2 linked regions of the Blastochloris tepida genome follow. The protein of the gene in region 1 binds, or shares a complex with, the protein of each later gene. Links are inferred from orthologs where the notes say so. Each region holds a gene or a part of one and is shown on either strand. Other genes may lie near its edges. The genes, in order: exbB and BLTE_RS03535.

Region 1 (10,751 bases):
GGCCGCAAGGGCGACATCGCCAATGCCGACCTCGCCTCCGCCCAGGCGGCGTTCGCCGGCGGCGAGTTCCAGACCGCGCGCCACCTCGCGGCCCGCGCCAAGACCCGCTTTGCCAATGGTTCGCCCGGCTGGCTCAAGGCCGACGACATCGAGAACTACAAGCCGCCCAAGCTCGACGGCAGAAGCTGAGCCGGGCACCGAGGCAACCTGCCCGCAAGGCCGGTGCGCGCTTTTGCGAGGAATGCTCTGAGTTGCCGAGTTGTCGCATTCCCTTCCGCGAAACCGGTTCCCACTTTTGCGCAGAATGCTCTAAGCCTGTCGGCAAAGGCCCCTCCGGTCCGGGTTCGAGACGAACGCCCGGCGGGGCCTCTGCCAAGCGATCCCCCGGTCCGTGTCGACCGGCCATCAAGGAGCCCCCGACCAATGACGCTCTTTTCCCTCACGGCGCGGACGGCCATGGCCGGCTTGGCGCTGCTCGCTGCCGCCGCTGTCGCCGCGCCGGCCTGGGCACAAACGGCCGCGCCGCTGACGCGCGAGGATGTCGAGAAGATCGTCCGCGAGACGATCGTGAAGAACCCGGAAATCCTCCAGGAGGCGCTGCAGGAGCTCGAGAAGCGCGCCAATGCCGACGAGGAGAAGCGCCGCAAGCAGGCGCTGTCCGCCAATCGCGATCAGCTGCTCAACTCGCCGAAGAGCGTCGTTATCGGCAACCCCAAGGGCGATGTCACGATTGTAGAGTTCTTCGACTACAATTGTGGGTTCTGCAAGCGCGCGCTCTCCGACCTCGTCGAACTGGTCAAGAGCGACGCCAATCTCAAGGTGGTGCTGAAGGACTTCCCGGTGCTCGGCGAGTCCTCGGTGCAGGCCGCCACGGTGGCGCTCGCCGCCAAGCTGCAGGCGACCCCGGCCAAGTATTTCGAGTTCCACCAGAAGCTGATGGGCGGCCGCGGCGAGGCGACGCGCGAGCGCGCGATGGCGGTGGCCAAGGAGGTCGGCTTCGACATGGCCCGCCTGACCAAGGACATGGAGTCGCCCGAGGTGATGGCGACGCTGCAGGAGAATTTCCGGCTGGCCCAGGATCTCGGCCTCACTGGAACGCCGAGCTATGTGGTCGGCGGCGAGGTGGTGGTCGGCGCCGTCGGGCTGGAGAAGCTGCGCGAGCAGCTGCGGGCGGCGCGCGCGGCCTGCCCGGAAAAGGACTGCTGAACGGAGACGCACTGATTCGAGCATGTCCGGGCGCCAGAAGCGGGGCCGCCGCATCGTCGCGGCCCCGTTCAGGCCAGCCGGACGCGCCCCCGCCCGCATCGGCGCAAAGCCTGTCAATGCCAAAAAAGTCTGAAAGTGCATGCCTGTCGGCCGGACATCCCGGCCCGACGCCGGGCGCCCGGAAATCCACGGGGCGGGCGGGTCGATACAGGCCGCTTTTCACCGGACACATCCATGCCTATAAGAGCGCCGGCGGGCGAACCGGTCGGCCGCGCCAGATGGGTCCGATGGTTGCAGTCTGCAATGGGTGCGATCATCGTCTTCTCGGAATCGGCTGTGGGCCGGATGGAAGCGCGCTCGCCGCGGCGCATCGGCATGACGGCGAGATCGGTCCGGCCGAGACGTATCCTGCGCGAAATCCCCCCGCGCATACGTGTTCAGTGCTCATTCGCGGCGAGCCGACCGCTCCGCCAAGCTGAAGGCGACGGTCTGAACCGGCGCCGGGAGATAGAATGTTGAAGCCCAAACCCGCCATCGATCCTGCCTTGATCCGCGAACTCGCGGAGCTGCTCAACGACACCGACCTCACCGAGGTCGAAGTGCAGCAAGGCGAACTGCGTATCCGCGTTGCCCGCAACATCCAGCTCGCGCCGTTCCCGGCGGCGATGTCGACCAATGCCGTCACCGTCGCGGCGCCGGCGCCGATTCCAGCCGTCGCAGCGGCGGCGGCCGTCGAGGCCGTCGCCGATCTGACCGCCCACCCGGGCTTGGTGAAGTCGCCGATGGTTGGCACCGCCTATCGCGCGCCGGAGCCGGGCTCCAAGGCGTTCGTCGACATCGGCACGCAGGTGAAGGAAGGTCAGACCCTCCTGATCATCGAAGCAATGAAGACGATGAACGCGATTCCCGCGCCGCGCGCCGGCACGGTGACGCAGATCCTTGTCGGCGACGCCCAGCCGGTCGAATACGGCGAGCCGTTGATGATCATCGAGTGACGATCGCGCCCCCCGGGCATCGCCCGGAGGAAATGAGGCTCGCATGTTCACGAAAATCCTGATCGCCAATCGCGGCGAGATCGCGCTCCGCATTCTGCGCGCCTGCAAGGAGCTCGGCATCTCCACCGTCGCCGTCCATTCGACGGCCGATGCCGACGCCATGCACGTCAAGCTCGCCGATGAGAGCGTGTGCATCGGCCCGCCGCCGGCCAAGGACAGCTATCTCAACGTGCCCCAACTGCTGGCGGCGTGCGAGATCACCGGCGCCGAGGCGGTGCATCCGGGCTACGGCTTCCTGTCGGAGAATGCGCGCTTCGCCGAGATCCTCGCCGACCATCACATCGGCTTCATCGGCCCCAAGCCCGAGCACATCCGGCTGATGGGCGACAAGATCGAGGCCAAGCGCACCGCCAAGCGGCTCGGCATCCCGTGCGTGCCGGGCTCGGAGGGCGGCATCACCGACGATGTCGATGCCCGCCGGATCGCCGCCGACATCGGCTATCCGGTGCTGATCAAGGCGGCGGCCGGCGGCGGCGGCCGCGGCATGAAGGTGGCGCGCACCGAGGCCGATCTCGACGTCGCGCTGGCCACCGCCCGCTCCGAGGCCAAGGCGGCCTTCGGTGACTCGACGGTCTATATCGAGAAGTATCTGGAGAAGCCGCGCCACATCGAGATCCAGGTGCTGGGCGACGGCCGCGGCAACGCCGTCCATATCGGCGAGCGCGACTGCTCGCTGCAGCGCCGCCACCAGAAAGTATGGGAGGAAAGCCCCTCCCCGGCCCTCAATGTCGACGCCCGCAACCGCATCGGCGAGGTCGTCGCCGACGCCATGCGCAAGCTGAAATACCTGTCGGCCGGGACGGTGGAATTCCTGTACGAGAACGGCGAATTCTACTTCATCGAGATGAACACCCGTATCCAGGTCGAGCATCCGGTGACCGAGATGGTCACCGGCATCGATCTGCTCAACGAGCAGATCCGGCTCGCCGCCGGCCTGCCGCTGTCGATCACCCAGGACGACATCGTGATCAACGGCCACGCCATCGAGTGCCGGCTCAATGCCGAGAACCCGACCACCTTCCGCCCTTCTCCTGGCAAGATCACCTATTTCCACCCGCCGGGGGGCCTGGGCGTGCGCGTCGATTCGGCGGTCTATCAGGGCTACACCATCCCGCCCTATTACGACTCGCTGGTCGGCAAGCTGATCGTCCACGGCAAGACCCGCAACGAGTGCCTGATGCGGCTGCGCCGCGCCTTGGACGAGATCGTGGTCGACGGCGTGGAGACCACCGCGCCGCTGTTCCGCACGCTGGTGCGCCACCCCGACATCGCCAACGGCCAATACGACATCCATTGGCTGGAGCATTTCCTGGCCGGCTCGCCCGACATCTGAGCGTTTCGGCCGGCGGCGAACGCTTCGCCGTACCCTGCTGCGATGCTGCCGCGATGTGCTATGGTCGTCGCGGCTCTTCGCTGGGGGGCGGAGATATCTGGCCATGACGCGCGGCTTCACCGGACAGGTGGACATCACGCCCGAAGTTCTGCTGAAGGCCTATGCCTGCGGCATCTTTCCGATGGCCGAGAGTGCCGAGGATCCGGGCCTGTACTGGATCGAGCCGGAACGGCGCGGCATTATTCCGCTGGACGGCCTGCATGTGAGCCGGCGCCTCGCCCGCACCATCCGCTCCGACCGGTTCGAGGTGCGGGTCGACCACGATTTCGAGGGCGTGCTCGACGGTTGCTCGGAACCGGCGCCGGGGCGCATGCGCACCTGGATCAATGCGCGCATCCGCCGGCTCTATCGCGATCTGTTCGATCTCGGGCACTGCCACTCGGTCGAAGCCTACCGCGACGGGCTGCTGGTCGGCGGGCTCTATGGGGTTGCGATCGGCCGCGCCTTCTTCGGCGAGAGCATGTTCCACGTCGAGACCGACGCCTCCAAGGTGGCGCTGGTGCACCTCGTGGCGCTGCTCCTTGTCGGCGGCTTCACCCTGCTCGACACCCAGTTCTCCACCCGCCATCTGGAGAGCTTCGGCTGCATCGAGGTGTCACGGCACCAGTACCATCGGCTGCTCGAACAGGCGCTCGCCGGACGCGCCGATTTCCGTTCCGCCGCGCGCCGGCCGATGCCGGGTGCCGCCGCGCTCGCCATCGTGCAATCGGCCAATGAGCGCCGCTCCGATCCGGGCTGAGGCTGCCTGCCGGAGCCGCCGATTCTGCTGCCACTTCAAGCCATGACCGAACGGAAGACCAACTTTTTTCCGTTCTGAGCATATTTTGCGTATGCTCGCTATCGACGAGATGACTTCGCCGCCCAATTACTGTGGTTGCCAAAAATCCTGAGGAGGCAGCAATGCAGCGTCTGAACAAGGCCGTTCACGTCATCTTCCGCGTGGCCCTGCTGGCCCTGGTCGCAATGGTCAGCGTGCCGACCCCGTCGGAAGCGGCGACGGGCACGGTACGGGCGGTCATCACCCGCGGCGGCTTCATCATCGGCGTCGGCGGCGGCGAAGGCACGCTCACCTTCAAGGGGCGCCTCTATCCGCTGCGTTTCGGCGGCATCAGCGCGGGTGCCATCATCGGTGCGTCGCAGTCGGAACTGGTCGGCCGAGCCTTCAATCTGCGCCGGGCGTCCGACATCGCCGGCACCTACACCGCCATCGGCGCAGGTGCGTCTTTTGCCGGTGGTGCCGGTGCGGTCCGTCTGCAGAATTCGAACGGCGTGATCCTCGAACTGTCCGGTCAGCGGGTGGGCTTCGACATTTCCGCCGGCCTCAGCGGCATGTCGGTGAGCCTGCGTTAGAGCATTCTCCGGTCGCGTCGCGACCGACCGAGTCGGTGAGAATCCGAGTTGGATTTCGGGGCGCAGCCGGTGGGCTGCGCCCTTTTTCCATTTGGCGGGCGCGCCGCACGCTCGATCGCGCGCATCTGGACGGCCGCGTGCAAACAGCCGCGGGAGCGCGCCGGTCCCTGCCCGGTTCGCACCGATCCGTGCAAACGCCCGCGGACGAGGCCAGAGTTCCCGACCGCGTCCGGACGGGCCGACGGCACGTCCCCTGCCCGTCGCCGATGTATTGCCCGACGGTGCGGTGGCGCCGGCAAAGGCGCTCCAGGTTGCACTGCAAGACCGCCATGTGCATTGCAGAGCGGCGGTGTCCAATTACGCCATGAGGGGCCGTTTTGACCGGCTTCAACTGGCCTGCTGCCGCCGGTTTCGGTGGAAAGCTCGACGGCAGCAGCGCTCCCCTGCCAATTCCGTTGCGGACGGACAATCAACGACAAGTCCTCTGCTTTATTGTTACGTCGATGTGCGGAATTTTGACTTCACATTGGAAATGTACCATTTCGAATATGGACTTGCGCTGTTGACCTCGGCGCGCGGTTGACTATGAATCGTGGCTGCGGATGCGGCATACTTCAGGTGTGCCGTGTGGGCTGGCATTCTGCTTCCGGCAGCGGGAGTTCCGGCAATCGGAGTCCGGGGCTCCGGCATGGTCGGCCCGGATTTCGTATGAGGGGATGACGATTGTGACTGTGGCGGGCCAGCGGAGATTGGACGTTTCCCATGGCGGCAGCGCGCGGATGGCGCGCGGCACGCAGGCCGAACGGATGTCCGGGGTGAGGCGGGCGCTGCTGTCGATCCTCCTTCCAGCCCTGCTGTGGTCGCCGAACGTGGCGGCCGCTCAAGTGCAGCCGGAGCCGCCGCAGGTCCATCAAACGCACGCCCCCGCCATCGCTGCGCCACCCGCGCCGGCAGTAGCGGAACCTACGTCCCCGCCCGCTCCCTCCCCGGCGACAGAGGCTCCCTCGGCGACAGCACCAACGGCGGCGCCTCTCCCCACTGCTGCAGCCCCCGCTGCCGCGCCGTCGATCGACAGGCCCGCCGACCTGCCGCGCGATCTGTCGCCGCTCGGCATGTTCCTGGCGGCCGACATCGTAGTGCAGGTGGTGATGGTCGGCCTGTTGCTGGCCTCGGTGCTGACCTGGACGGTGTGGCTCGCCAAGACGGTCGAACTCACCGCCGCGCGCCGGCGCGTCCGTGCCGATCTGGAGGTGCTGGAAGACTCGGCCACGCTTGATGCCGCGCTGGCGCGACTCGTGCCGCAGGACGGCGCGGTGACGGCGCTGGCCCGCGCCGCAGCCGTCGAGATCGACGCATCGGGCGAGCTTGCGGCGGCCGGCATCAAGGAGCGCATCCTCTCCCGCCTTGAGCGCATCGAGGCCGCAGCCAGCCGCCGGATCGCGCGCGGCACCGGAATCCTGGCCACCATCGGCTCGACCGCGCCGTTCGTCGGCCTGTTCGGCACGGTGTGGGGCATCATGAACAGCTTCATCGGCATCTCGAAGGCGCAGACCACCAATCTGGCGGTGGTGGCGCCCGGCATCGCCGAGGCGCTGCTCGCAACGGCGCTCGGTCTGGTCGCCGCCATCCCGGCGGTGATGATCTACAATGCCTTCGCGCGCCAGATCACCGGCTATCGCGGGCTGGTCGGCGATGCGGCGGCGGCGGTGCTGCGCCTCGCCGGCCGCGACCTGGACCGCCACGCCGCCGGCCGGCCGCGCGTGGCGCGGACCGCTGCGGAGTAATGCCATGGCAATGCACTTCGGCCGCGGCGACGGCGACATCGACGAGGTGCACGAGATCAATGTCACGCCGTTCATCGACGTGATGCTGGTGCTGCTCATCATCTTCATGATCGCGGCGCCGCTCGCCACCGTCGATGTGGCGGTCAACCTGCCCTCCTCCACCGCCGAACGGCAGCCGCGGCCCGACCGTCCGCTGTTCCTGACCGTGAAGTCCGACCTGTCGCTGACGGTCGGCGAGGATTCGGTGAGCCGCGAGGGGCTTGCCGCCGCGCTCGACCGCGCCGCCGGCGGCGACCGCGAGCAGCGGGTGTTCCTGCGCGCCGACAAGGCGGTGGCCTATGGCGATCTGATGTCGGTGATGAACGTGCTGCGCTCGACCGGCTATCTCAAGGTCGCGCTGGTCGGGCTCGATGCCGGAGGGCAGCGATGACTTCGCCCACGTTCCCCCGTCAGGATTCGCTGCGCTGGGGCCTCGCATTCGCGTTTGCCGCGGCGGCGCACGGCGCGGTCGCATTGGCGGTGCTGACCAATTGGCAGTCCGAGGAGGTGACGGCCGGCATGCCGGTGGTGATCGAGCTCGAACTGATGTCAGCCTCGCCGGACTCGGCCAGCAGCGAGAGCGTTCCGGGGCCCGAGCAGACCCAGGCCGATCTCACCCCTGAGCCGAAGACGACCGAGGAAACCGAGCCCGAAAAGACCGAGTCGCCCCCCGAGCCTGAGACGGCCGAGACGCCACTCGAGACCGAGCAGGCGGCGGTGGAGCCGCCGACGCCCGATCCGATCGAGGTGCCGGAGACGGTGCCGGCAGTACCGGCCCCGAAGCCGGTGCCGCGGCCCGACATCAAGACCTCCGAAGTCAAGAAGCCCGATCCGAAGCGCGAGGCGAAGAAGCCCGAGCGCAAGCCGAAGCGGCCGCAGACGGCCGCGGCCACCACCGCGCCGAGTTCCGCCGAAGCCGTGGCGTCCGTCCCGGCATCGCAGACGTTCGGCCACGGCGCGAGCAACGCGCTGCCGAACTGGAATAGCCGGATCGTCGCCCATCTGCAGCGCCATAAGCGCTACCCGGCCGAAGCGCAGGCGCGCGGCGAGACCGGCGTCGCCCGGCTCAGTTTTACCGTCGATCGCGCCGGCCACGTCATTGCCAGCCGCCTCACCGCCAGCTCCGGCCACTCGTCGCTCGACCGCGAGACGGCCGAGCTGATCCTGCGGGCGCAGCCGCTACCGCCGCCGCCGCCCGAGCTTGCGGGCGCGCGCTTCAGCTTCTCGGTGCCGATCCGCTACAGCCTGCGGTGAGGCAGCCGCGTCTCCTCGGGCGAGGTGAAGGTGCGCGACCTGGGACCGCCGGCAGGAAAGCCACTCATTGCGCAGACGATCCTGGCTCACGCGCCCGAGGGCGCTTGGCCGGGATGACGAAGCCCAGGTCGTCGTCCCGGGCAAGCAGCGAAGCTGCGCGACCCGGGACCGTTTCAGGAAAGAGACTCGCTCTACAGTGGGCGCAATTGCGCAGCGTAGTCCGCCATTTCCGCCGCCTGTATCTGCCGTCAGCTTCGGCGCAATACGCTTTGCTATTGCGCCCTCGGAGCCTGCTCTGCGCACGATCCCGGCTCGGCGCTTCGCGCCGTCCGGGATGACACGGGAGAGAGCATCATACCAACGGCTGCGAAAGCGGACCGTTGGCTCCGGTTGCGGATTTTCGAGAAATCTTTGATTTCCCACAAGAAAATCCGTGAGAGTCAACGGCCCCACGCGTCAGTGTCTGGGGCCGTTGGTATCACGCCGCGCGGGTGGCGGTGCCCTGGGCGGCCATGTCGAGGGCGGCGTGCAGGCCGGAGGTGAGGTTCACCGACCAGAACGCACCGGCGCGGGTGGTGGTCATCACCTCATCGACGATGTTGATCAGCCCGGCGGCGCGCCAATTGGCGAGCAGGCGTTCGGCCGCTGCCAGCACGCCGGGCGCCTCGCGTTCCAGAGCTGCGAGGTCGAGCCGCCCGAGATCGAGCGAGGTGATGACGCGGGTACGGGCGGCGTGGTCGGCCGGAAGCCGGGCGATGCCCTCGATCGGCCAGCGGCCGGCGGCGATCGCCTCGGCGCGGCGGTCGAGCGCGGGAATGGTGCGCCAGGACAGGCCGTGGGCCGAGCCGCCGGCCCCGGCGCCGAAGGCGAGGCACACCGCACCGTCCTTGACCAGCCGGTTGTAGCGGTTGCGCTCGACCGTGGTGCGGCCGAAATGCGCCTGCGAAAGCTGGCGCCAGCCGGCATCGACAAGGCGGCTCACCGCCTCGTCATAGAAGCGGGCCTGATCGCCGAGAACCGCCGCCTGCGGCAGCTTGCCCCGCACGATCGCCTTGGCCAGCGGGCCGTGCTGCCAGACGTTCAGGGCATAGACGTCGACGCCGTCGAGGCCGAGTGCCATCGCGGTCGAAACATCGACCTGCCAAGTGCGGCTGTCCTGTCCCGGCAGGCCATAGATCAGGTCGGCGATCACCGCCGGGCCGTTGAGCGCCAATAGGTCGCCCAGCGCCCGCTCGATCTGGGCGCGGCTGGCCTTGCGGCCAAGGCGGCGGCGAATCGTCGTGTCGAACGATTGCACGCCGATCGAGAAACGGTTGGCGCCGGCATCGCGGGCGGCCTTCGCCTTGTCGATCGGGAAATCGTGGATGCGGCCCTCCACCGTGATCTCGCAATCGGCGGCCAGCGGCAGATGCCGGCGCAGACCCTCGATCAGGCGGCCGAGATCGGCGGCGGCCAACGCGGTCGGCGTGCCGCCGCCGAGATAGACCGCGGCGATCGGCGGTCCCTCGGCGACCAGCGGCGCGTCAGCGGCGCGCGCCAGCTCGGCCAGCACGTCGTCGACGAACGGCGCCGACAGATCCGGGTGCCACACCGTCTGGAAGAAGCCGCAGAACAGGCAATGATTGTGGCAGAACGGAATGTGCAGATAGGCGACGGTGGTATCCTCGCGCCGGCGGGCGAGCGCGTCCGCGTAAACCGCCGCGGTCTCCTCCGGCGGCACCGGCGTGGCGTTGCGCCAGGGCATGACCGGCACGCGCGCCGTGAAGGCGCCCGTCAGCGGGTCGCCCTCGCCTGCCGCGAAGAAGCGGGCGATCGGATCGGCTGCCGGCGCCTTGTGGCCGGACATGGACGGCTGGCCGTTCACGCCGCGGCCTCCACCGCACCGGCCAGCCGGTCGGCCAGCGCGCGGAAGGCTTCGAGCTGGTCGACGCGCAGCGCGCGGCTCTCGTCGCGGCCGACGAACACCTTGAACATGATGCCGCCGTCGATGTTGAAGAACAGCACCGCCGCCGACGGCTTGCCCATGAACGGGCGCTCGACGAAGCCCAGCCCGCCGCAGCGGTCGTGGCGCAGATGGCCGTGCAGGCCGCTCGACGACATCAGATTGAAATAGCCATGGCCGATCTCGCCGCGCGGCACGGCGGTGGTCATCTCGAAGATGCCGTCTACGGTGTGGACGATGACCGTGACCTCGCCCCAGCCGGCGATGTCGGCCATCACTTCCTCGAAAGCGGACGCCGGCGCGAAGCGGCGCATCGCTGCGGGCAGCGCCTCGACCACGGTGCGGGCGCTGACGCCGTATTCATGGGCGGCCTGCTCGATCACCAGGCCCGGATTGGCGGCAATTCGGCGGACGAGTTCGGCGGGTACGGTCATGTCTCTCACTCCACGGCCCGCGGCTCCTGCCGCGGGCGCTGCCTGGGGATGGGAATTGGGCCGGCCGGCTCAGCCGGTCTTGGCCTCGATGGTCTGGCGCACCTCGAAGCCTTCGAATGTCGGGTGTTCGAGATAGATGCCGGAGGCCGAGCCGCCGCCGGCGCCGGAATGGGCGCTGCGGAACTGCTCGGAGGTGGTCCAGTGCTCGAAGTCAGCCTTCGTCGCCCACACCGTGTGCGAGGCGTAGAGCGTGTGGTCCGCCGCTTCCGGCCCCTTGAGCAGATGGAAGGCGAC
Region 2 (10,522 bases), 890 kb from region 1 along the record:
GGCCTTGATCTTCCGCCTCGGCGAACAGGCCCGCTGCGGCATGGAGGCGTTCTTCGCCGAGCCGGTGCTGACCGGCAGCCGGCGCGACTTCGCGCCGTCTCTCGACGTGATCGCCGACCGTGTCTCGTTCGCCTACGGCAAGGACGGGCGGACCGCAGTCGAAGAGGTCAGCTTCACCGCCGAGCGCGGCACCGTCACCGCGATCGTCGGGCCGAGCGGCGCCGGAAAATCAACCGTGCTTGCGCTGCTGGCGCGCTTCTATGACCCGGCCAGCGGCGCGATCCGGATCGGCGGCCTCGACATTGCCGAGGCCGACCCGGCCCGGCTGCAGGCGCTGATCTCCGTGGTCGACCAGAACGTCCACCTGTTCCGCGACACCCTGCGCGCCAACATCCTGCTCGGCGATCCCGGCGCCGATGACGCCCGCCTCAACGCGGTGGTGACGGCCGCCCGCCTCGACGAACTGGTGGCGGCGCTGCCGAACGGCCTCGACACCCGCCTCGGCGATGGCGGCCGCACGCTCTCGGGCGGCGAGCGCCAGCGCGTCGCCGTCGCCCGCGCTCTGCTCAAGAACGCGCCGATCGTCGTGCTCGACGAGGCCACCTCGGCGATGGACCCCTTGTCCGAAAAGGCGATCCAGGACGCCGTCGCCGCGCTCGAAAGCGGCCGCACGGTGATCGTGGTGGCGCACCGCCTCCACACCATCGCCGGCGCCGACCAGATCCTGGCGATGGACCGCGGCCGCATCATCGAGCGCGGCCGCCACGACCAGCTTCTGGCGCTTGGCGGCACCTATGCAGGCCTGTGGACGGCGCAGCAGCGCGCCAGCGGCTGGAGGCTCAGATGAGCGAGGCCGGCCTTGTCGCGATCGGAACAATCCTCGCCGTGATCACTTCGGTCGGACCCGAGATCCGCGACCTCCTCAACCCTTCTTTGGAACAACCGCAATAATGGGGACCCCCTTGCGCCGATCCGCGATACTGCTGGCTTCGTCTCTGCTCTGCTCCACCGCGCTGACGCCGGCTCATGCCGAGCCGGAGACCCAGAGCGAGAACAACACCGAGACCGAGACGATCGAGGAGATCACCGTCACCGCCCGCAAGCGGACCGAGAAGCTGCGCGACATTCCGTTCTCGGTCGAAACCATCAGCCGCACTGAGCTCGAACAGAAGCGCATCATCGACGGCACCACGGCGCTGCGCGACATCGCGGGCGCAGTGAAGCCCACCTTCGGCGACCGCTCCAACGACTTCATCATCATGCGCGGCGTCGGCGCCGTGACCTTTCCCTTGAGCCCCGACGACAGTTCGGTGCTGACCTTCATCGACGGCGCGCCGACCTCGATCGCCGCCTCCAACTCGGCCTATTTCGACCTGCAGCGGGTCGAGGTGCTGAAGGGCCCGCAGTCGACGCTGTTCGGCCGCAACACCTCGGGCGGTGCCATCAACCTCATTCCGATCCTGCCGAGCCAGACGCCCGAGGGCTATATCGGGTTCGAGTATGGCAGCGACAATCAACGCCAACTCGAAGGCGCATTGGCCGGCGCCATCGTGCCGGAGAAGGTCGCGGGCCGCGTCGCCTTCCGCCTCCGCGGCATCGACGGCTTCATCCCCAACACCGAAGGCTCGGACCTCGGGGATGAGACCTCCTATGTCGGCCGCGGCTCGCTGCTGTTCACCCCCAACGAGCGTACCCGCTGGCTGGTCAGCGCCAGCGGCGAGAAGACCAAGCTGTCGCCGATCTATTACATGCTGGAGGGCGACGGCATGGAAAAGATCGCCGGCTATTCGGTCGCCGATGAGAACATGGAGTTCGTCAATCTGAGCTCGAAGTTCGAATACGCCTTCGACGCCTTCACCTTCACCGCCCAGACCTCCTACCACAAGGCCGACGTCAACTCCCGCTACAACGCGCTCGACGTGCATCTCGCCAGCGCGATGTCGGGCCTGCCAACCTCGATGTTCGCCGATCCGGCGACCAACCACATCTACTGGACCCGCGACGAGTCGCGCGCCACCCAGGAATTCCGCCTCACCTCCAATCCCGGCTACGCCATCTCCTGGATCGCCGGCGTGGTCGGCTATCAGGACACTGCGAATCTCGTTCAGGACAACAAGCTGTGGCTTTACGCCCCGCTCATGGCCGGCACCCAGGACTACAACCAGACCACCACTGGTGCCGCGGTGTTCGGCGAGATCACGCTTCCGGTGTGGGACAAGCTGAAATGGACCGTCGGCGGACGGCTGACCCACGAAAGCAAGGACTTCGACAACCTCTACACGTCCGACGGTACCCCGGGGACAGTCCCCTCATTCGCCGAGCAAGGCACCATGTCCTACGGCTTCTGGACCGGCCGCACCTCGCTTGCCTATGAGTGGTCGCCGAACCTGTCGAGCTGGGTCAGCGTGGCGCGCGGCTACAAGGGTGGCGGCTACGGCATGTCCAACCACTTTGCGGCCTTCGGCATCCCCCGCGATCCGTACGATCCGACGTCGATGATCGCCTATGAGATCGGCAGCCGTGGCTCGTTCCTCGACAACCGGCTGAACCTGTCCGGTGCCCTGTTCTACAACGATGTCTCGCAGGAGCAGATCACTGCCTTCAACACCACGACGCTTGAGGTGCTGGCACTCAATGTCGATGTCCAGAGCTGGGGCGGCGAGCTTGAGGGCAGCTATCGCATCGCCGAGGGGTGGGACGTCGGCTTCGGCGCGGCCTACACCCAGGGCGAGTTGCTCAATGTGTTGCCGGTTCTTGCCACCCTGGTGAACGGACTTGTGGACGGCAACAGGATCCCCAACGTCCCGGAGTGGACCCTCAAGGCCTCGCTCGCCCACCGTACCCATGTCGAGAAGCTCGGTCTCGGCAGCGAGCTTGGCGATGCACAGGCCTACTGGCGGCTCGATTACAGCTTCGTCGATGCGCGTTTCGCCGACGCCGGCAACATGTTCCTGCTCGAGTCCTCGCACTATCTGGGAGCGCGGGCCGGCCTGGAGTGGGAGAAGCGGGAGTTCTATCTCTTCGGCAGCAATCTGCTGAACGAGGAAACCATTTCATACGGGAATGTTTATGCTCCTTCCGCCAAGACGGGCGAAATGCTCTCCGGCGTGAGCTACGCCCGCGGCCGCAACTTCGGCCTTGGCGCCAAGGTGCGGCTGTGACCGCCACCGTGATTGCGGGGGCGTGACATGCACACGGTGGACATGACGCCGCTGGGGCTGTTCCTGTCGGCCGGCTGGGTCGGCCGCAGCGTGATCCTGGCGCTGACCTTGGCCTCGATCTGGTGCTGGGTGGCGATGATCGAGGTGTGGCTCGGCCATCGCGGCCTCAACCGCGCGCTCAAGGCGGCCTCGAACGGCGAGGCGCCCGCGCTCCTCGCCGGCGTCGAGCGGGCCGGCGCCGAGGCCGCCCGCCTTCACATCGCCGCCGAGAGCGTCGCCGAGCGGCGCGCCCGCATCGCCGAGGCGATGGGGCGGGAGGCGGAAGTCGTGATGATGCGGCTCGAACGCGGTCTGCCCGCTCTGGCGATGATCGCCACCGCTGCGCCGTTCATCGGCCTGTTCGGCACGGTGTGGGGCATCATGTCGAGCTTCATGGGCATCGCCGCGTCGCAGGACACCTCCCTCGCGGTAGTGGCGCCCGGCATCGCCGAGGCGCTGGCGGCGACCGCCATCGGCCTCGTCGCCGCCATTCCCGCCTCGCTCGGCTACAACCGCCTTGCCGCTGCGCTCGGCCACGCCGGGCAGCGGCTGCGCCATCACGTCGAGAGCCGCGCGGTTGCGCTCGGCATCGGCCCTGCTTCCCCCACGCATGGAGATGGATGATGAGCACTGGCGGATTGGGATCCTCGCGTCCCGGCAGCTACCGCCCGTCGGCAGAGATCAACGTCACGCCGCTGGTCGACGTCATGCTGGTGCTGCTGGTGGTGTTCATGATCACCGCGCCGCTGCTGGCCGCCGGCCTGAAGCTCGATCTGCCGCGCGCCTCGACGGCCAAGCCGCTCGATCCCAAGGATCCGATCGTCGTCTCGGTCGATCGCGACGGCCGCATCGCCGTCGATCAGACCCCGGTCGTCCGCGAGGAACTGGCGGCGACGGTGCTGGCAAGGATCGCGGACAATGACCACGCGGTACGGGTGCGCGGCGACCGCGACCTCGCCTATGGCGAGATGGTCGGCATCGTCGATCTGCTCGCTGGCGCCGGTGTTCGCCGCCTCGCGCTGGTCACCGAGCCGAAGACGGCGCGCGAGGCTACCGGGGGGCCTGACGACCGCGCCAGTGCCACGCCGGAGGCCGGCAAAGGCGAGAGCGGCAATCTGGCCACCGCGACGGTTCCCCCAGCGGGCACCGCCTCGCAATGACCCTTGCGGCAATCTCCCGGCGCACCGCCTTGGCGCCACCGCCGGCGGAGCGCCCATCGGGTCGCGGACGGCGGACCGGCCTCATCGTGCTGGTCACGGCGGTGCATGCCTCGGCGCTGATCGTGCTGCCCAGTCCCGATCCGGCGCAAGCACCGCCCACGGAGGTCGAGATCACCGTTGTCAGCGAGCTGCCCACGCCGGAGCCGGTGGACGCCGCGCCAGAGCCACCGCCACCGCGTCCCGAACCCGTTGCGGAACCGGAGCCTGACCCTGTGCCCGAGCCGGAACCTAACATCGAGCCGCCGCCGGAGCCGATCGTCACGCCTGAGCCGGAGCCGGAGCCGATCGTTGCCGAGCCCCCCAAACCAAGCCCCGCACCCCCGCGGCCGAAACCGAAGGCCGAGCCTCCACCTCGCCGCAAAGAGCCGGCCAGCCCTAGCGCGCCCTCGCAAGCGAAGACGGCTGCGCCCGCCGCCGCAACGCGGTCCGGCCGCGATCCCGGCTATACCGCGCGGGTGCGGGCCATTCTCCAGGCCCGGGTCGATGGCCTTGGCCTGGAAGAAGTGGCCGGCGTCGTTGTGGTGGCCTTCTCGGTCGGCCCGAGCGGCAAGCTGGTCTCCCCCCGGCTGGTGCGCGCGTCAGGCAATTTCACCATCGACCGCGCCATTCGCGCGGTGCTCGCCAGCATCTCGTTTCCCCCACCGCCCGGCGGCAGCTTCGCCGGCAACGTCTCCATCCGCGTCCGTTAGGAACCCCTCATGCAGCCGCGCGCCCTTGTCAGCACCCTCGTCCCTGCCATCCTGCTCGTCGCCTATGTCCTGTTCGCCGACACCGGCGACTGGGGCACGCGGGTGTTCGTCACCGGCAGCCTGACGATGTGGGTCTTGCGCAATCGCTACGACCACACCCGCAACGGCCCGCTTGCCGAGACCCGCATCGACATCACCGAAAAGCTCGTGCTGCTCGCCGCCGCCATGGGTGTCATGGTGCTGCCCTGGGTGACCATCTTCTGGCCCTGGCCGCCGCAATGGGTTGCGCCCGCCAGCCCCGCCACAGCCATTGCCGGCGCCATCATCTTCCTGATCGCCGATCTGCTGTTCTGGCGCTCGCACGCCGATCTTGGCCGGCAATGGTCGCCGACGCTGGAGATCAAGCAGGATCACGCGCTGATCACCCGCGGCGTCTATCGCTGGGTCCGCCACCCGATGTATGCCGCGATGTGGCTGATGGCGATCGCCCAGGCGCTGCTGCTGCCGCACTGGGCCGGCGCGCTGTCCGGCCTCATCGGCTTCGGGGCGGTCTATGTCACGCGCATCAACCGCGAGGAGGCGATGATGCGCGACCTGTTCGGGCGGGCCTGGGACGAGTACGTCCGTCGAACCGGCCGGCTCATGCCGCGTTGGCGCGGTTCGGCGTGATACGGAACTCCGGCCCGATCGGCCGTTTTCGCATGTCACCGTAGATCGCCGCCCTCGCCACATAGGATTCCGGCGTCCGTCTCTGTTTCAGAACGAGAACGTCACCGCCCCGGACGCCGCGATGACCGTGCCCGCCGCAGCCAGGACGTTGCCGCTCACGACGCGCACGGTCGCCTGATACTCCTGATGGGCCACGACATGCGGCCGATGCCGCCGACATACGTGAAGCCGTTCGGCGCGCCCCGACGGCGCGTGTTGCCAGTGGAGGAAGGATGTACGGTTTTCGTTATCCCGAAGGGATCGACCGCACGCCGCATCACTCCGCTGCGCCATGCGCCGCTCCGGCCAGCACGGGGCTCCCGGCCATTCGCAGCCGCAACCGCAACGCCATCAACAGGCAGGTGAGGATCAGCCCGGCCGACAATCCGTACCACCAGCCGATCGGCCCCAATGGCGCGACGATCCAGTCCGTGAAGCACAGGGCGTAGCCCAGAGGCAGGCTGAAGAGCCAGTGCACGCCAAGCTGGATCAAGAACGGGCTGCCCGGATCTCCAAGGCCGCGCAGGAAGAACCCCAAGGCGATGGCCGCCACGTCCACGGTCAGGATCAGGGCCACCACCCAGAGCAGATCGAGCGCCAGGGCGGTGACCGCAGGATCCTGGGTATAGAGCCCCGCCACCTCCGCGTCGAAGGCCGCCAAGCCAGCCGCCATGGCCAGCGACGACACCACCGCAAGGCCCATCGTCCAGGCCATGAGCGGGCGCAGGCTCGCCCGGTCGGTGCCGCCCGCGGATCGGGAGATCAGAATCGTCGCCGCCATGCTGAGGCCGGTCGGGATCATCAGCATCACCATGAGGATGTTGAAGGCGATCTGGTGGGCACCGATGGCCACGGCCCCAATGGTGGCAATGAACACGCTCACCACCCCCATCACCAGATAATCCGACAGGAAATTCAGCGCGATCGGCAGCCCGAACAGGCAGAAGCGGACGATCCGCGCCAAGGAGAACTCGGCGATGCGCGGAGGGCGCTGCCAAAGATACCGGACGGCACCATGCGTGCGGGTGACGCCCATCAACGCCAGCGCCATTCCCCACGACACCGCCGCAGTTGCAGCACCGAAGCCGGCGCTTCCCAGGGCCGGCAGGCCGGCATGCCCGTGGACGAAAGCGTCGTTGAGCCAGATCTTGGCGAGGACGCCCACGACGATAACCACGGTGACCATGGCCGGCGCCCGATGGGCCTCCAGGGTGAACCGAACCGCCAGGAACAGGCCCATTCCCGGCAAGGCCAGCGCCACCCACTGCAGATAGGCTATCGCCTCCGGGATCAGTTCGGGCGCCACCCCGACGGCGCGGAACAACGGACCGCAGCCGGCAGAGAGCGCCAGCCCCAGCAAGGCGCCTCCCAGAACGCCCACCACAACGCCTCGCAGGACGATGCCCGCGACACCCGCTGGATCCCCCTCTCCCAGACGGGCGCCGATGGCCGGCGTCATGCCGTACAGCAGGCCGAGCAGAAAGATCATCATCGGCGTCCAAACGGCGGCCCCGACTGCGATGGCTCCCAGGGTCAGAACGCCGAGGTTGCCTGCCATCACGACGTCCACAACGCCGTTCGCCATTTGCGCGAACTGGGAGACAATGATTGGACCGGACAACACAAGCAGTGTCGGCAGCAGCCGCGAACGCGATGCCGGCCCGGCGCGGGATACGGAACCTTCGGTCATGATGAGTCCTTCTGCGGGGCCTGTCGGTCCTCTGGCCGAGTCCTGTTGCGGAATCGGCCGGAACTTCGCAGGGTACCGGCTCGACTTTCCGCCCCCCCGAACGCAGCGGAGTTCACATCCGGTGCAGGTCCTGCGGAGGGATCCTTCGTCCCGGCCGCGACACCATGCGCCGATCAAGCGTTCACCGAGCCGAGCCGAGCAACTGCTCCAACTTGTTGAGTTGCCGAATTCTTTGACGCGAGGTCGGCATCCATTCTTGCGGAGAATGCTCTCGATCTTCCGCCGGGTGGCCTTTCGAGAACGGGGAATGTGAGCAGAGATTTCAAACCAGTTCAGTATAACAATAAAATAGAACGCCGAAACATTAAATTGCCGCACTCGACAGATTGCAATTATAAAAATTAAATATTCCCATAAGCGAAAAGAAGAAGATCCCCGCCTGCGCGAGCACCTCGTGCTGCGCGTCGGTGCGAAGGTCGCCGATCATCTCGACGCCGTTCCGGGACACCTCGGGGCGCGGCGTCGCGGCGGTACTCGCTTCGTCCGCCACGTTCGCGCCTTTCTTGTTCTTGCCAGGCTCCGGCAACCGGAAATACACCGACTGCACCTTGCCCTCGCGGCCAAGACTCGCGGTCAAGGCTCGCGGCCAAGATACATCGCGGCGCGATCGCCCCTGCCGTGCCCACCGTAGACGCGCTCGGCCTTCCGCAGCAGCGCTGGTCTATGAGGCCGGCCAGCAGCAGGGCAAGCGGGTGCTGGCCTATGATCTCGGCGGCCGTATGTGACTACCACCACCCGCCAGTCGCGCAAGGGCGAGATTTCAAGCTGGAAGGCCTACGCCCCCGCCTTCGCCGGCAAGATGGCGGTGGAGGCGGTCGACCGGGTGATGCGCGGCGAAGGCGCGCCCTCGCCGGCCTGGGAAGGCGAGGACGGCTTCATCGCCTGGATGCTGGGCGGGCCGCAGGTGTCCTATCTCGTCCGCCTGCCCGAGAAGGGCGAACCCAAGCGCGCGATCCTGGAGACCTACACCAAGGAGCACTCGGCCGAGTACCAGAGCCAGGCGCTGATCGATCTCGCCCGCCGCATGAGGCCGCGGATCGGCGATCTCGCCCGCGTCAAGAGCATCGTCATCCACACCAGCCACCATACCCATTACGTGATCGGCACCGGCGCCGGCGATCCGCAGAAGATGGACCCCACGGCGAGCCGCGAAACGCTCGACCACTCGATCATGTACATCTTCGCGTTGGCGCTGGAGGATGGCGGCTGGCACCACGTCAAATCCTACACGCCCGAGCGCGCGGCGCGCCCCTCGACGGTTGCGCTGTGGCACAGGATCTCGACCGTCGAGGACTCCGAGTGGACGCGGCGCTACCACAGCCACGACCCCAAAGAGAAGGCGTTCGGCGGCCGCGTGGTGGTGACGCTCAATGACGGCCGGGTGATCGAGGACTCCATCGCCGTTGCCGACGCCCACCCGCTCGGCGCACGGCCGTTCGAGCGCTCGCACTATATTGCCAAGTTTCGCGCCCTCGCCGACGGCATCATGGCGCTCGGCTGCGTGCTGCCCGAGCCCGAGGACCAGATCCTGCCCAAGAAGTGCGGCCATCTCAACGGCAAGAAGCTGGCCAGTGCCTGCGACATGGCCTCCAAGGTCGCCGCTGCCGCAACCGCGCGCCGCCATCTCTATCTCATCGCCCGCACCGACGCCGCAGCAACCGAAGGGCTCGACGGCGCGGTGGCGCGCGCGAAGCTTTATGTCGAGGCCGGCGCCGACGCCATCTTTCCGGAGGCGCTCACCGATGCGGAGATGTTCCGCGCCTTCGCCGAGCGCCTGCCCGGCGTGCCGCTGCTCGCCAACATGACCGAGTTCGGCCGCACGCCGACCTTCACCGCCGCCGAGTTCGAGGCGATGGGATATCGCATGGTGATCTGGCCGGTGTCCTCGCTCCGGGTCGCCGCCAAGGCGCAGGAGAAGCTCTATGCGGCGCTCGCCCGCGACGGCAGCACAATGGCGATGCAAGGCGAGATGCAGACCCGCGCCGAGCTCTACGACCTGATCGGCCTTGCCGCCTATGAGGCGCTCGACGCCTCGATCGTCGCGACCGTGCTGCCGACCGAAACCAACGAGGACTGACCGATCAGGTCCGCATCGATGCAGCCGTGAACGCGGAACGGCTGCAGGCGGGCGGTCAAGCCAAACGCGGCGAGATCGTCCGCAAGGCGCGCCAGCGCTGCGTCATCGAGCAGCGCCGGATGCACGGTGGTCCGCACATCGCAAGCAACGCCGCTGGCGATGAGATGGGTGAGGCTCAGGCGCGCCGTCTCGCCGCTGCCGGCAACGCCGGTGATGCGGGCGTAGTCCGCGAACGGCGCCTTGACATCGAACCCCACCCAATCGACCAGCGGCAACAGCGCCTTGAGCCGCTCCGGCGCCGCGCCCGAGGTGTGAAGACCAATGCGGAACCCCAGCGCCCGCACCGCGCGCATCGCCGCCGGCAACGCCGCCTGCACGGTCGGCTCGCCGCCGGAGAACACCACGCCATCGAGCAGGCCGCGCCGCGCCTCAAGGAACGCCAGCACCTCGCGCCACGCGATCTCGCCATCGCCGCGCGCCGGCAACAGGTGCGGATTGTGGCAGTAGCGGCAGCGCCACGGACACCCTTGCAGGAACACCGTGGCGACGAGCTGACCCGGCCAATCGCAGCTCGACAACCGCGACAGCCCGCCGACGCGCAGCTCAGCCACGTTTCGACTCGAGCTTCGCCTGCCGCTCGCTGAAGCAGCGCCGCTCGGCGAACTCGCCCTGCTTGCCGCGATTGAACGAGGCCACCGGGCGGTGATAGCCCATCACCCGCGTCCAGATCTCGCAGGGCTGGCGCTCGGCGTCGTCGAGCACGATGGCAGTCATGGTGGCGGGGGATGGCATGTGGGTCATGGGGCCTCCGGTTTGATCAATGCGCAGCGGCGCGCTTGCGCGCGATAAGTTCGGCGTCGCATTTCGGGCAGAAGGCG

What was found.
Region 2: the proteins of exbB (region 1) and BLTE_RS03535 are in contact, whole or in part, in a cryo-EM structure (PDB 9DDO), measured with the Escherichia coli proteins. The link is inferred for Blastochloris tepida from one-to-one orthologs.

The regions. Positions count from the first base shown.
Region 1 is NZ_AP018907.1:1,673,995-1,684,745, forward strand. Bases 4,766-7,754 are described here. They hold exbB (tonB-system energizer ExbB), read left to right. Parts: upstream 4,766-5,720; coding sequence 5,721-6,788; downstream 6,789-7,754. Other genes in these bases: BLTE_RS07740 (hypothetical protein), read left to right, coding at 4,766-5,004; exbD (TonB system transport protein ExbD), read left to right, coding at 6,793-7,218; BLTE_RS07755 (energy transducer TonB), read left to right, coding at 7,215-7,754. Also shown: BLTE_RS07715 (M48 family metalloprotease), read left to right, coding at 1-189; BLTE_RS07720 (DsbA family protein), read left to right, coding at 424-1,206; accB (acetyl-CoA carboxylase biotin carboxyl carrier protein), read left to right, coding at 1,719-2,201; accC (acetyl-CoA carboxylase biotin carboxylase subunit), read left to right, coding at 2,245-3,594; aat (leucyl/phenylalanyl-tRNA--protein transferase), read left to right, coding at 3,698-4,393; more of BLTE_RS07740, read left to right, coding at 4,555-4,765; more of BLTE_RS07755, read left to right, coding at 7,755-8,081; hutW (heme anaerobic degradation radical SAM methyltransferase ChuW/HutW), read right to left, coding at 8,560-9,945; heme utilization cystosolic carrier protein HutX, read right to left, coding at 9,942-10,457; heme-degrading protein HmuQ, read right to left, coding at 10,527-10,751. UniProt on the Escherichia coli protein: Involved in the TonB-dependent energy-dependent transport of various receptor-bound substrates. Protects ExbD from proteolytic degradation and functionally stabilizes TonB.
Region 2 is NZ_AP018907.1:782,930-793,451, reverse strand. The notes cover bases 3,518-6,277. They hold BLTE_RS03535 (TonB family protein), read left to right. Parts: upstream 3,518-4,446; coding sequence 4,447-5,109; downstream 5,110-6,277. Other genes in these bases: BLTE_RS03520 (MATE family efflux transporter), read right to left, coding at 6,095-6,277; BLTE_RS03525 (hypothetical protein), read right to left, coding at 5,866-6,111; BLTE_RS03530 (protein-S-isoprenylcysteine O-methyltransferase), read left to right, coding at 5,119-5,778; BLTE_RS03540 (ExbD/TolR family protein), read left to right, coding at 3,824-4,360; BLTE_RS03545 (MotA/TolQ/ExbB proton channel family protein), read left to right, coding at 3,518-3,824. Outside these bases: BLTE_RS03555 (ABC transporter ATP-binding protein), read left to right, coding at 1-847; BLTE_RS03550 (TonB-dependent receptor), read left to right, coding at 963-3,161; more of BLTE_RS03545, read left to right, coding at 3,189-3,517; more of BLTE_RS03520, read right to left, coding at 6,278-7,507; BLTE_RS03515 (hypothetical protein), read right to left, coding at 7,872-8,144; BLTE_RS03505 (anaerobic ribonucleoside-triphosphate reductase activating protein), read right to left, coding at 9,581-10,255; nrdD (anaerobic ribonucleoside-triphosphate reductase), read right to left, coding at 10,248-10,445; BLTE_RS03495 (ribonucleoside triphosphate reductase), read right to left, coding at 10,462-10,522. UniProt on the Escherichia coli protein: Interacts with outer membrane receptor proteins that carry out high-affinity binding and energy dependent uptake into the periplasmic space of specific substrates such as cobalamin, and various iron compounds (such as iron dicitrate, enterochelin, aerobactin, etc.).